Regions from separate parts of the Pseudomonas sp. St316 genome, predicted to be linked through region 1. Evidence: predicted binding sites of a transcription regulator. Region 1 holds the regulator's gene; each other region holds the start of a gene.

What was found. The regulator FliA, encoded in region 1, starts transcription of late flagellar genes. The targets are predictions, from matches to a motif close to CTAAAGTTTNNNNNNNNNNNGCCGNTAA.
Region 2: KI237_RS06745 (methyl-accepting chemotaxis protein) is a predicted target of FliA. The motif match lies at 1,908-1,935, and genes of this name have one in related genera.
Region 3: flgM (flagellar biosynthesis anti-sigma factor FlgM) is a predicted target of FliA. The motif match lies at 2,474-2,501, and genes of this name have one in related genera.

The regions. Positions count from the first base shown of each region.
Region 1 is NZ_AP021901.1:4,934,667-4,938,858, reverse strand. It holds gene flhF (flagellar biosynthesis GTPase FlhF) at 1-1,124, shown strand, start outside; gene fleN (flagellar synthesis regulator FleN) at 1,241-2,071, shown strand; gene fliA (RNA polymerase sigma factor FliA) at 2,068-2,811, shown strand; gene KI237_RS21970 (chemotaxis response regulator CheY) at 2,979-3,350, shown strand; gene KI237_RS21965 (protein phosphatase CheZ) at 3,369-4,154, shown strand; gene KI237_RS21960 (chemotaxis protein CheA) at 4,186-4,192, shown strand, end outside.
Region 2 is NZ_AP021901.1:1,510,526-1,514,717, forward strand. It holds gene KI237_RS06730 (hypothetical protein) at 98-328, opposite strand; gene KI237_RS06735 (hypothetical protein) at 366-509, opposite strand; gene KI237_RS06740 (transporter) at 652-1,674, opposite strand; gene KI237_RS06745 (methyl-accepting chemotaxis protein) at 2,036-3,661, shown strand; gene KI237_RS06750 (PepSY domain-containing protein) at 3,741-4,046, opposite strand.
Region 3 is NZ_AP021901.1:1,576,388-1,580,579, reverse strand. It holds partial or broken gene cheR (protein-glutamate O-methyltransferase CheR) at 1-541, opposite strand, end outside; gene KI237_RS07120 (chemotaxis protein CheV) at 596-1,522, opposite strand; gene flgA (flagellar basal body P-ring formation chaperone FlgA) at 1,601-2,365, shown strand; gene flgM (flagellar biosynthesis anti-sigma factor FlgM) at 2,538-2,855, shown strand; gene KI237_RS07105 (flagella synthesis protein FlgN) at 2,903-3,370, shown strand; partial or broken gene KI237_RS07100 (flagellar brake protein) at 3,463-4,192, shown strand, end outside.

The DNA of each region.
Region 1 (4,192 bases):
CCGAACTGAGCCTGCGCAGCAGCGAAGGCGAGGGCGCGGCAGGCACCAATCGTCAATTGTTCGCTGGTCAGCCGCTGACGGCCGGCCTGCCGTTGACCGCCGCCGAACCGCTGATCGAGCAGGCCCACGCCGAACCGCGTCGTCCTGAGCCGGCGCCCGCAGCGCCTGCCCGGGGTATCGATCCGCGCGCCCTGGACTCGATGCGCTTTGAACTCAACAGCCTGCGCGAGCTGATGGAAGTCCAGCTCGGCTCCCTGGCCTGGAATCAGCTGCAAGGCAGCCGTCCGGCCCAGGCCAACCTGTGGCGTCGCCTGCAACGCATCGGCCTGTCCGGCCCGTTGTCCCGGGACCTGCTGGCGCTGATCAATGGTATCGAAGAGCCTCGCCAGGCCTGGCGCATGTTGCTGGCGCACCTGGCGCGGATGATCGCCACGCCGGAAGTCGAGCCACTGGAAGAGGGTGGGGTGATTGCCATGGTCGGTCCTGCCGGCATGGGCAAGACCACCACCCTGGCCAAGCTCGCCGCCCGCTACGTACTCAAGTACGGCGCCCAGAGCATCGCCCTGGTGAGCATGGACAGTTTCCGCATCGGTGCCCAGGAGCAACTCAAGACCCTGGGACGGATCCTCAATGTGTCGGTGACCCATGTGGATCCGGGCCAGTCCCTGGCCCAGGCATTGGAACCGTTGCTGCGCAAGCGCGTCGTACTGATCGATACCGCCGGCCTGCAAGCCAGCGATCCGGCCCTGCGCATGCAGCTCGAAAGCCTGGCCGGACGCGGCATCAAGTCAAAAAATTATCTAGTGTTGGCAACCACCAGCCAGAAACAGGTTCTAACCGCCGCATACCACAGCTATAAACGCTGCGGGCTGGCCGGCTGCATCCTGACTAAGCTGGACGAAACGGCAAGCCTGGGCGAGGTGTTGAGCCTGGCGATCGGTCATGAATTACCGGTGGCCTACCTGACTGACGGGCCGCGGATCCCGGATGATTTGCATCTGCCGCGTCGTCATCAACTGGTCAGTCGTGCCGTGAGTGTGCAAATGCAGGAAGAACCCAGCGAAGAAGCCATGGCTGATATGTTCGCTGATATCTACCACAGCCCGACCAAGCAGGTCGGCTGAGGTAATCATGAATATTTTTTGTACCTACATCGATGGTCTGCCAGGCATTGTTCCGTATGCGAACGCGCAGCCAGTAATGTGGCCTCCGTCTAAGTAAGACAAGGTAAAGAACGAACATGGGCAGCATGCATCCCGTACAGGTGATCGCGGTGACCGGCGGCAAAGGTGGCGTCGGGAAGACTAACGTGTCAGTGAACTTGTCCCTGGCTCTGGCAGAGCTTGGCCGACGGGTCATGCTGCTGGACGCCGACCTGGGCCTGGCGAACGTCGACGTGCTACTGGGGCTTACACCCAAACGCACCCTGGCGGACGTGATCGAAGGCCGCTGCGAACTGCGCGACGTGCTGTTACAGGGGCCGGGCGGGATTCGTATCGTGCCGGCCGCCTCCGGCACCCAGAGCATGGTCCACCTGACGCCGGCCCAACACGCCGGCCTGATCCAGGCTTTCAGCGACATCGGCGACAACCTCGATGTGCTGGTGATCGACACCGCGGCCGGTATAGGCGACTCGGTCGTCAGTTTCGTACGCGCTGCCCAGGAAGTGCTGCTGGTGGTCTGCGACGAACCGACGTCCATCACCGACGCCTATGCCTTGATCAAGCTGCTTAACCGCGACTATGGCATGAACCGCTTCCGCGTCCTGGCCAATATGGCCCAGAGCCCCCAGGAAGGACGCAACCTGTTCGCCAAGTTGACAAAGGTCACGGATCGCTTCCTGGATGTTGCCCTGCAATACGTCGGCGCCGTGCCCTACGACGAAAGCGTACGCAAGGCTGTCCAGAAGCAACGTGCCGTTTATGAAGCCTTTCCACGTTCCAAATGCGCGCTGGCGTTCAAGGCGATCGCCCAGAAGGTCGATACCTGGCCGTTGCCGGCAAACCCGCGCGGGCATCTGGAATTTTTCGTCGAGCGTCTTGTGCAACAAACAGCAGGGCCCGTGCTATGACAGCCAGCGGTTACAACCATCTCTACAAAAAATCGGCACGGGACGCCCAATACGAATTGATCGAGCGTTACGCGCCACTGGTCAAGCGTATCGCCTATCACTTGCTGGCGCGGTTGCCGGCCAGTGTCCAGGTCGAAGACTTGATCCAGGCGGGCATGATCGGCCTGCTCGAAGTGTCGAACAAATACGACGCGAGCAAGGGCGCGAGTTTCGAGACGTATGCCGGTATTCGCATTCGCGGAGCCATGCTCGATGAAGTCCGCAAGGGCGATTGGGCGCCACGTTCGGTACACCGCAATACCCGCATGGTCAGTGATGCAATTCGGGCAATTGAAGCTAAAACCGGGCGTGACGCTAAAGATCACGAGGTTGCGGCCGAACTCCAATTGAGTCTCGACGATTATTACGGGATTTTGAACGATACCTTGGGCAGCCGCCTGTTCAGTTTCGACGACCTGTTGCAGGACGGCGAACATGAAGGGCTGCACGAGGATAACGCGAGTGCTCACATGGAGCCGTCGCGTGATCTGGAAGATGAACGTTTCCAGAGCGCGCTGGCGGATGCGATTGCCAATTTGCCGGAGCGTGAGCGGCTGGTCTTGGCGCTGTACTACGACGAAGAGCTGAACCTCAAGGAAATCGGTGAGGTCCTGGGGGTCAGCGAATCGCGGGTCAGCCAGTTACACAGCCAGTGCGCGGCCCGTTTGCGGGGGCGTTTGGGGGAGTGGCGAGCGCGTTGACAGGCAGTGTGGGGACACTGCGAACGAGGCTGGCCTGGCAGGTACTGCGCCAGTCTCCATCCGTTGTGCTCCAGACCGTTGTCGAGTGTTGTGCCGGATTGATTGAAATGGCGCGTCCAGGTGCTGGGCGCGTTTAAGACTGCTTGGAGGTCGAATTGGACAAGAACATGAAAATCCTCATCGTTGATGACTTCTCAACGATGCGGCGGATCATAAAAAACCTGTTGCGTGACCTTGGGTTCACCAACACGGCCGAAGCAGATGACGGAACCACTGCGCTTCCGATGTTGCACAGTGGCAACTTCGATTTTCTGGTCACCGACTGGAACATGCCGGGCATGACCGGTATCGACCTGTTGCGCCAGGTGCGTGCCGACGAAAAACTCAAGCACCTTCCGGTGCTGATGGTGACCGCCGAAGCCAAGCGCGAGCAGATCATCGAAGCGGCCCAGGCCGGTGTAAACGGCTATGTGGTCAAACCCTTCACGGCCCAGGCGTTGAAAGAGAAGATCGAAAAAATCTTCGAACGCATCGGTTAACGGCGCCACGGGGGAGCTATGGACAACGAATCTTCAATGGGCGATTTCGAATCGACCCTGAAAAAACATGCCCGCGAACTGGTCGACAGCCTTGAAAAAGGTCGCTTTGGCGATGCGGTTCAAATGATCCATGAGCTCAACCAGACCCGTGATCGCGGTCTGTATCAGGAAGTGGGCAAGCTCACGCGTGAATTGCACAGCGCGATTGTCAATTTCCAGATCGACCCGCATATGCCGCAGGCCGAGGAAGTCTCGCAGATCACCGATGCCACCGAGCGTCTGGGTTATGTGGTCAAGCTGACCGAGGCTGCGGCCAACCGCACCATGGACCTGGTGGAAAGCGCAACGCCGCTGGTCAATGGCCTGAGCGAAGAAGCCCAGGCCTTGAGCACCGACTGGGGTCGGTTCATGCGGCGCGAAGTCGGCGCCGAAGAGTTTCGGGAGCTGGCCCGCCGGGTCGACGGTTTCCTGACACGCAGCAGCACCGAGAACCGCGCCGTCGCCAGCAACCTCAACGACATCTTGCTTGCCCAGGACTATCAGGACCTGACCGGCCAGGTGATCAAGCGCGTGACCCAGCTGGTCACCGAAGTGGAAAGCAATTTGCTCAAACTGGTGTTGATGGCCAGCCAGGTCGACCGCTTTGCGGGCATCGAACACGACCGTGAAGCGATGCTTGCTGAAAAAGATCCACAAAAACATCTCTCTCAGGGTGAAGGTCCGCAAATTCATGCCGATAAAAGAGAAGACGTTGTGTCCGGTCAGGACGATGTGGACGATTTGCTGTCCAGCCTTGGATTCTGAGTTTTAGCCCTGTTTTAGGAGCACCCCATTAATGAGCT
Region 2 (4,192 bases), 3.4 Mb from region 1:
TAAAGGTCCACGGAGCAGCAGGATAGATAGGCTGCTTATGATAACGGCGACCGTTGGATCAGGGCGGGAAAAGTAAAACTATTTGCCCAACGGTGGTTCAGCTGTCGTCCTGACCGCTGACCAGGCGTGTGGTGACCAGGGCGGCGATGGCGTTTTCTTCGCTGCCAAAGCGCGCCAGCAGGGCCGCTTGTTTCTCGGCAGGAAGACGGGTCCAGATCTCGACCATTTTTTCGGCGGTGCCGATCAGCACGCTGGCCTGGGCTTGGCTGAATGGAGAGGTGTCATCGGTCATGGAGGGCTCGGGATTCAGGCAGTGTGGAAAGCGCATCTTAGCGCTTTCCACACGGTCTGGTGGTGCGGGTCAATCAGTCTTCGTTGTCGGCCTGGCGGCGTTCAACGGCTTCCTTGGGCTCGGGCTGCTGGGCGTCTGCTTGCCCGCCGGCTTGTAGCGTGGTCGTCTGCTCAGTGTCGTGCAGGCTTGGGAAGGGGAGATTAGGGATCTCGTGCATATCGCGCTCCTCGCAAAGTCTGTGGATAGATCTGGTAGATCCGCGCTTTTACAAAGCCTGGGCAGGATACAGCAGGAGAAATGACAAAAAGACTTTTAAATCCCGTCGGACCGACAAAAGGGATTGTCTAGACACGTCATGTTCAATAGTCACCTCGCTTGCGAAATGCCCAGCGGCCGGCAATCAGAGTGAAGGTTGCCACCAGCGCCACCAGGATCCAGAAGCCTTCGGGATCGCTGGCAAGCGGCACGCCACCGACGTTCATGCCAAAAAAACCGGCAATGATGTTGATGGGCAACGCCAAGACCGTGACCACCGTCAGGGTGAACAGGGTGCGGTTGCTTTGTTCGTTGAGGTTGGCGGCGATTTCTTCCTGGAGCAGCTTGATCCGTTCACTCAACGCGGTGAGGTCGTTGATGATCAGGGCGAACTCCTCGGTGGATTTGCGCAGTTCCTTGACGTCTTCTTTCTGCAACCATTGCGGCGGTCGGTTGAGCAGACGTAGCAATGAGCCCGGTTCCAGGGCCAGCAAGCGCTGCAAGCGCACCAGCACCCGGCGGTTGCTGCCCAGCTCGGCGCGGTTGGTGGACAGCCGCGAGGACAGCAACTGATCTTCGACCTGGTCGACGCTCAGGCTGGTCTTGCGCACGATCTGGGTCAGCACTTCGCCTTGGTCGCGCAGCAAGTGCACGAGTAATTCCACTGGCGAGCGAAAGCGCTCGCCAGCCTTCACCGACGAGCGCAGCTTGTCGACCGAGTGCAAAGGTTGCAGCCGTGCGCTGACGATCAATCGACTGTGCACGCAAACCCACAATGTGGAGACGTCCGAGGACACCAGGTTGCTGAGGTTGAACACGACATCGTTCACCACGGCCAGCAACGCCGAGTCGACATGCTCGATGCGGGTCGAGCGCGAGCCTTCGTGCAAGGCTTCGAAAAACTCCTGGGGCAGGGCCAGGTGACCTTTCATCCAGCGCTCGCACGCAGCGTGGGCCAGGTTCAGGTGCAGCCAGAGGAACTCATCCGAGTCTTGCGGGTGTTGCAGGCTCTGTAAGGCCTGGGCTGAATCGATCTCCTGCCCGCGTTCGCCGGGGCGGAAACGGAACCCGTAAAGCAGGCCGAACAGGTCCGGATCTCGGTGGCTTTGGTCGATGCTGTGGTTCATGAAGTCTCGCTGGCGGGAAGTGCCTGTCGCGGCTACAGGTTCACTTGAGCGTCATCTTCGCAAGCTTTCTTGATGGTTTTGTGACAGTTGTGCAGTGCTGCCAAACCGGCAGTGACCGGGAGTTGTGATGTCCATCGATGAAGGATGGCGCAGATCGCTGGGCTTTGGTTGTCGCATCGTTTTTTGAGGTCGGACAACTGACCACTATCGTTGGCTACCGATGGTCGGGAAGGCTCAAGAACGGCCCTTACAGGCCGATGGCCTGTACACATCTACCGCACTCGGTTGCGGTACGAACATGGAGGTCGGGACACGTCGTTCCGGGGGTTCGATTATTTTTTCTTCTCAAGAGATCCTCTCTATGTTTCTACAAAAATCCCTGAGAGCCCAAATTCTCGCCCTGCTGAGCGGTAGCCTACTGGCGATGCTGCTGATCGCCCTGGCGTCCTTTCATTTCCTTTCCAACGGTGTTCAGAACTATCGCAACCTGATCGATGGTCCACTGCGTGCCTCGCAGTTGATCGACGAGGCCAACCTGCAGTTCAAGGTGCAGGTGCAGGAATGGAAAAACGTCCTGTTGCGCGGCAAGCAGCCGGCGGACCTGGATAAATACTGGAAGCAGTTCGAGGAGCAGCAGCGCGATGTCCAAGGCATCCTTGGCGAACTGAGCGGGCAAGACGGTGTGCCGGCCTCCATCAAGACGCGTATCGATGCCCTGCGCGATGAGCATCGTCAGTTGGGCGCGGCCTACCTAAAGGGCCGTGATGCATTTGTCGCCTCGGGTGGCGATGCCGCAGTGGGCGATGCGGCGGTCAAGGGCGTGGACCGTGCGGCCAGTGAGCAAATGAGTGCGCTGGTGGTGGAGTTGCGCAAGCTGGGCACCGAGCAATCGATACTGATCAGCGCCGGTGCCGATCGCACGATTATGCTCGGTACGGTGATCATGCTGGTGTCGGGCGTGCTGATCGGGTTGTTCAGTCTGTGGCTGGTCAATCGCAATCTGGTTCAACCGATCCGTAACCTGATCGACTACGTGACCCGACTCAGTCATGGGCGTTTCGCCGAGCGTGTGACGAGCAACCGCCAGGACGAGTTGGGTAATTTGGCGGTAGCGGCCAACACATTGCGTGATTTCCTGGCCGAAACCTTTACCCGCCTGCAACGCAGTGCCACCGAACTGGACAGTGCCAGCGGCGAGCTCAACACCATCGCCAGCCTGATGAGCCAGGGCACCAACGAGCAATTCGAACGCACCGATCAGGTGGCGACGGCGATGAACGAAATGTCCGCCACGGCCCAGGAAGTGGCCCGTCATGCCGCCGACGCGGCGCGGGCGGCCGATGATGCCGATCAATCGGCGCAACAGGGCGAGAAGGTCATGCAGGGGACCATCCACACCATCACGCGGATGCGCGGCGAAATCGCCAACACGGCCACGGTCATCCGTCAGTTGGAAACCGACAGCGGGCGTATCGGCAAGGTGCTGGAGGTGATCCGCGGGATCGCCGAACAGACCAACCTGCTGGCCCTCAACGCGGCCATTGAAGCAGCGCGGGCCGGGGAGGCGGGGCGCGGTTTCGCGGTGGTTGCCGATGAGGTACGCAGCCTGGCCCAGCGCACGGCCTCGTCGATCATCGAGATCAACCAAATCATCCAGACTGTACAAACGGGGGCGGTGGACGCGGCCCATGCCATTGAGAGTGGGCAGTCGCGCAGCGAAGAAAGTGTGGAGCAAGTGACCCAGGCCGGTGCGATGCTCGAACGCATCACCCAGGCTGTCGAAGCCATTCGCGACATGAACCGCCAGATTGCCACCGCAGCCGAAGAGCAGACCTCCGTGGCCGAAGACATTTCCCGCAACCTGACGGAAATCACCGGCATTGCCAGCACTAACCTGGACAATGTGCAGCGCACCGAAGCTGCCAGTCGGAACTTGCACGGCTTGTCGGGGCAGTTGAATGAAGTGACAGCGCGGTTGAGTGCCTGACGGTCGTTCGCGACAGTGATTGATAAACGCAAAGAAGCCGCGCAACCCTAAAGTTGCGCGGCTCTTTTTTACTGATGGATCAAGTGTCTTGCTTGTTGCTCAGGACTTTTCCGGTCGTGGCATCAAAGTCCACGTCGAATTCTTTACCGTCGGCGGTTTTCAATTCGACTTCATACTCATAACCGTTGAAGTGATTGTCCAGGTCGGTGTCGGTGATGGTCGCGCCCGGGTGCAACTTCAGGGCTTCTTCATTCATCGATTCAAGCGACTTGATCTTGCCTTCCTTGACCAGTTGTGGGATCTGGTCAACTCGCACATCCGCCTGGGACAGGCCAGCGGTGAGGGTCAGGGCGGCAGCGGTGAACAGGGCAGTCAACGTTTTCATAAGTTCTTTCCTTGGTGTCATTAAGGGTTGAGTCGTTTAAGTGGGGCCAGATTATCTGTGGCAACTTAATTCACCCTTAATTCGAAAAAACTCCTGAAGTGCCGGGTAGGGCCTATGGGGCAAAGTCCTCCCCCATAGGCGTGTTC
Region 3 (4,192 bases), 3.4 Mb from region 1:
CTTTCGGATCGAAGTAACGTTGCAGGCGATCCGGCGACAGGCCCCGGCCGATGGCCAGGCTGTCGTACTCGCCGGTCTTGCAGTTATTGAGCATGGTCCCGGAAAGGTCGGTGGCAACGATCTGCACGCCGCCTTTCAACTGGCCGAGGTTGGACCGCTCGAACTCATCGATGGACATCGACAGCGAATAGGGTTCCTGCCCCGACGAACAGGCCGCCGACCAGATCCGCAAACGCTGGCCCGGGCTGGCCTTGATGGCCGCCGGCAACACTTTGTTCTTCAACACCTCAAACGGATAGGTGTCGCGAAACCACAGGGTTTCGTTGGTGGTCATCGCGTCCACCACCATTTCGCGCAAACCACTGCGCGGCTGGGTCTGAATACGCTGCACCAGTTCGCCCAATGACTTGAGGCCCTGTTGCTCCATCAATTTATTGAGACGGCTCGACACCAGGTACTGCTTGTTTTCACCAAGCAAGATGCCACAGGCTTTTTCCAGGAAGACCCGGAACTGTTCGAAATCCAAATTACCCGTAGACAAGATACCGCCTCTTTCATCGTGTTGACTTGCCGGGCGCACAACGCGCCCGACCTTTTATTCTGCTGCCTTGATCCGATCCACGACCCGGGAAGCCAGGTCATCGGGACGGAATTTTGCCAGGAAATCGTCGGCGCCGACCTTCTTGACCATCGCCTGGTTGAAAACCCCGGACAACGAAGTATGCAAGATGATATGCAGCTTTTGCATGCGCGGGTCGCTGCGGATTTCCGACGTCAGGGTGTACCCGTCCATCTCCGGCATTTCAATGTCGGAGATCATCATCAGGAACTCTTCCTCAGGCTTCTTGCCCTCGTCGACCAGCTTGCGCAGGTAATCCAGCGCCTGTCGCCCGTCGTTCAACGCCACCACCTCGACGCCAATCGTTTGCAGGCAACGGGTCACCTGCTTGCGGGCCACCGAAGAGTCATCGACGGTCAACACCCGCAACGAAATCGCCTTGTGCTGGGTTTCGGCATCCACCACCCCGAAGGAGATCGCTTCCGGTGTGGGCGCGACTTCGGCGAGGATTTTTTCCACGTCGATGATTTCCACCAACTGGTTATCGACCCGGGTCACTGCCGTGAGGTAGTGATCGCGGCCGGTGCCCTTGGGCGGTGGATGGATCTCTTCCCAGTTCATGTTGACGATGCGCTCCACCGAGCGGACCAGGAACCCCTGGGTCTTGGTGTTGTACTCGGTGATGATCACAAACGGATTGCTCTGGTCCAGCAGCCGACCGGAACCGGTCGCCATCGCCAGGTCGAGAATCGGGATGGTTGCACCCCGGATATTGGCCACACCGCACACGACGGGGCTGGACTTGGGCATCAGGGTCAGCTTGGGGCATTGCAGCACCTCGCGAACCTTGAATACGTTGATCCCATACATTTGCTGGCCGTCGAGACGGAACAGCAACAGCTCCAGGCGATTCTGACCGACCAGCTGAGTGCGCTGGTTTACCGAATCCATTACTCCCGCCATGCCCTGACTCCTACCTAACGCTAATGTGTCCGACGCGCATTCATCACTAAACGGCACGGGGCTTGCTATTGAACCGGCATGAACGCACAAACGACATTTTCTCGACGCCTGACCACTCACTGCCGCCACTGGCTCGGTGCACTGCTGGCTGTCTGCCTGTTCACTTCGGGCGGTCCTGCCTTTGCTGCTGTTCCGGTTACCTTGCCTGATCTCCTTATCGGCGTCACTCAGGGCTTTCTTGAATTCACCGTAGAAGACTATCTGGCTACCAGTCAAACCGAAGGTCGCTACGAAATCGAAGTCAACCAACTCGACCCGCGCCTGCGCATGCCAATGTGCGACAAGGAATTGACTGCTTCGCTGGAGAGTCCCGCTCGCCCCCTGGGCCGCGTCACGGTGAAGGTTCGTTGCGACAGCGCCGCGCCCTGGACGGTGTTCGTGCCCGCTCAAGTGCGCCTGTTTCGGGAAATTGTCACCACCACTCGTCCACTCAAGCGGGCCGGGATCGTCGAGCCTCAGGACGTGATGTTGCGTGAACGGGACATCAGCCAGATCACCCAGGGTTTTCTGACCTCTGTCGATCAGGCCATCGGGCAGAAACTTGTCCGACCAATGGTCGCCGATCAGGTCGTGACGCTGGTGCATCTGGAGCAGGCCGAGGTGGTCCGCAAGGGCGACCAGGTTGTGATCACCGCCCGCAGCGGCTCCCTGGCCGTGCGGATGCCCGGCGAAGCCCTGTCCAATGGCGGCATGCGTGAACAGATACGGGTAAAAAACCTTAATTCCCAGCGCGTTATCAAGGCGCAGGTGATGGCCCCAGGCCAAGTGGAAGTGGCGATGTGATGACCCGGCAGAGGAGGTAGAAAGCTGGCGCTTGATCCCGGTGTTCCCTAGACTGTGCCTTACGCAAAGGCAAGCGCAGACGTGCGCACGTTCATTGGATAAATGAGCCTAAAGTTTTTTTGGGAATGGCCGAAAACATGGCAAGCGTCCAAATACCCAGAGGTTTTTTACCATGGTCATCGATTTCAATCGTTTAAACAGCTCTTCACCGCTGACAGGCACTACGCGTACCAGCGCCACCAAGGAAACCGCCGAAGCCGGCAAATCCGCGCCGCTGCCTACACCAGCCGACCAGGTCAGCAACGGGGAGTCGGTACACCTCAGCAATGAGGCTCAGCAGTTGCAGAAGGTCACTGACAAGCTGCGCGATCAACCTGTCGTCGACAACGCCCGCGTGGCCGAGTTGAAAGCAGCAATCGCCGATGGCAGCTACAAAGTCGACAGCAACCGCGTAGCCAGCAAACTGCTCAATTTCGAAGCCCAGCGCTAGGCCACCGCCTGCGTGAGGCTTTTGGACGCTAAGACCCAAGGCCAGCCATGCACGACACACATTTATTGCAACTGATCATCGACGACTTTGTTCCAGCCCAACAATTGCTGGAGTTGTTGCAGGCCGAATCCGTGGCACTGCACGGTCGTGACATGCCTTTGCTGGAAAATATCCTGGCGCAGAAACAGGCATTGATCATCTTGCTCGACCAGCATGGCCGCAAGCGCAGCGAGATCCTCGCCAGCCTCAGCCTGCCCGCCAGTCCTGACGGCCTTGAGCAATTGGCCAGCCAGTCGACTCTCGGCGATCAATTGCGCTCCCAGAGCAAAGTGCTCAACGATCTGCTCGCCCAATGCCAGGCAACCAATGCCCGCAACGGCCAGTCGATCCTGATGCAGCAGGCCGCCACCGCCAACCAGTTGCGCATTCTCAACGGTGGCGAGATCCCGACGCTGTATGACGCTAGCGGTTCAACGGCCAGAATGGTCAAGCACCGCCCGCTCAGCCAGGCATGAAACGAACAATGCCTTCGCTCTATCAACGCGCGATACATGCTGGCAAAATGCCGGCCATTCGTAGTCGTATTTTGCCTGGAGATTGACTCACCGTGTTCAATGCCTCAAACGCGGATGATGCTCCGCAGCCCCCAAGGTCCTCACCACGCCTCTGGAAATCTCCGGCAACCTGCGGATGCTGCAAGAGAGCCACGACCCGCTGATCATTACGTTCCATGAGCGCACCCAGCGTTTCCAGAGCTATCTGGTCAATGTCGATCGCGAGACCAACTCCATCGCCCTGGATGAAATGATTCCCCGGGACGGCGAGCGTTTCCTGCTGGCGGGCGAGCCTTTTCGTGTCGAGGGTTTCCATGACGGCGTGCGTATCGCCTGGGATGGCAACGGCCCACTGACCATTGATGAATCCAGCGACGGTCGCTGCTATCGCGGCGCCCTGCCCGACGAAGTGGTCTACCACCAACGTCGCAATGCCTTCCGCGCCGCCCTGAAACTGGCACAACTGGTAAGCGTTGAACTGGGCGGCGAAAAGCTCAAGTCCCCCGTGGACGGCAAACTGCTCGACATCTCCGCCACCGGTTGCAAGTTGCGTTTCGACGGCGATATTACCGAACGCCTGCAATTGGGCCAGGTGTACGAGCGCTTCATCGCGGCGCTGCCGTTCGGCAACATGATCGCCCCGGTCGAGCTGCGTTACCTGCATTTCGAAGAAAGGATCAACACCACGTTCGCCGGCGTACGCTTCCACAACATCAGTGGCCTGGTGCAACGGCAGGTCGAGCGGTTCGTCTACCAGCTCCAGCGCGAAGCCCGGCGTTTCGA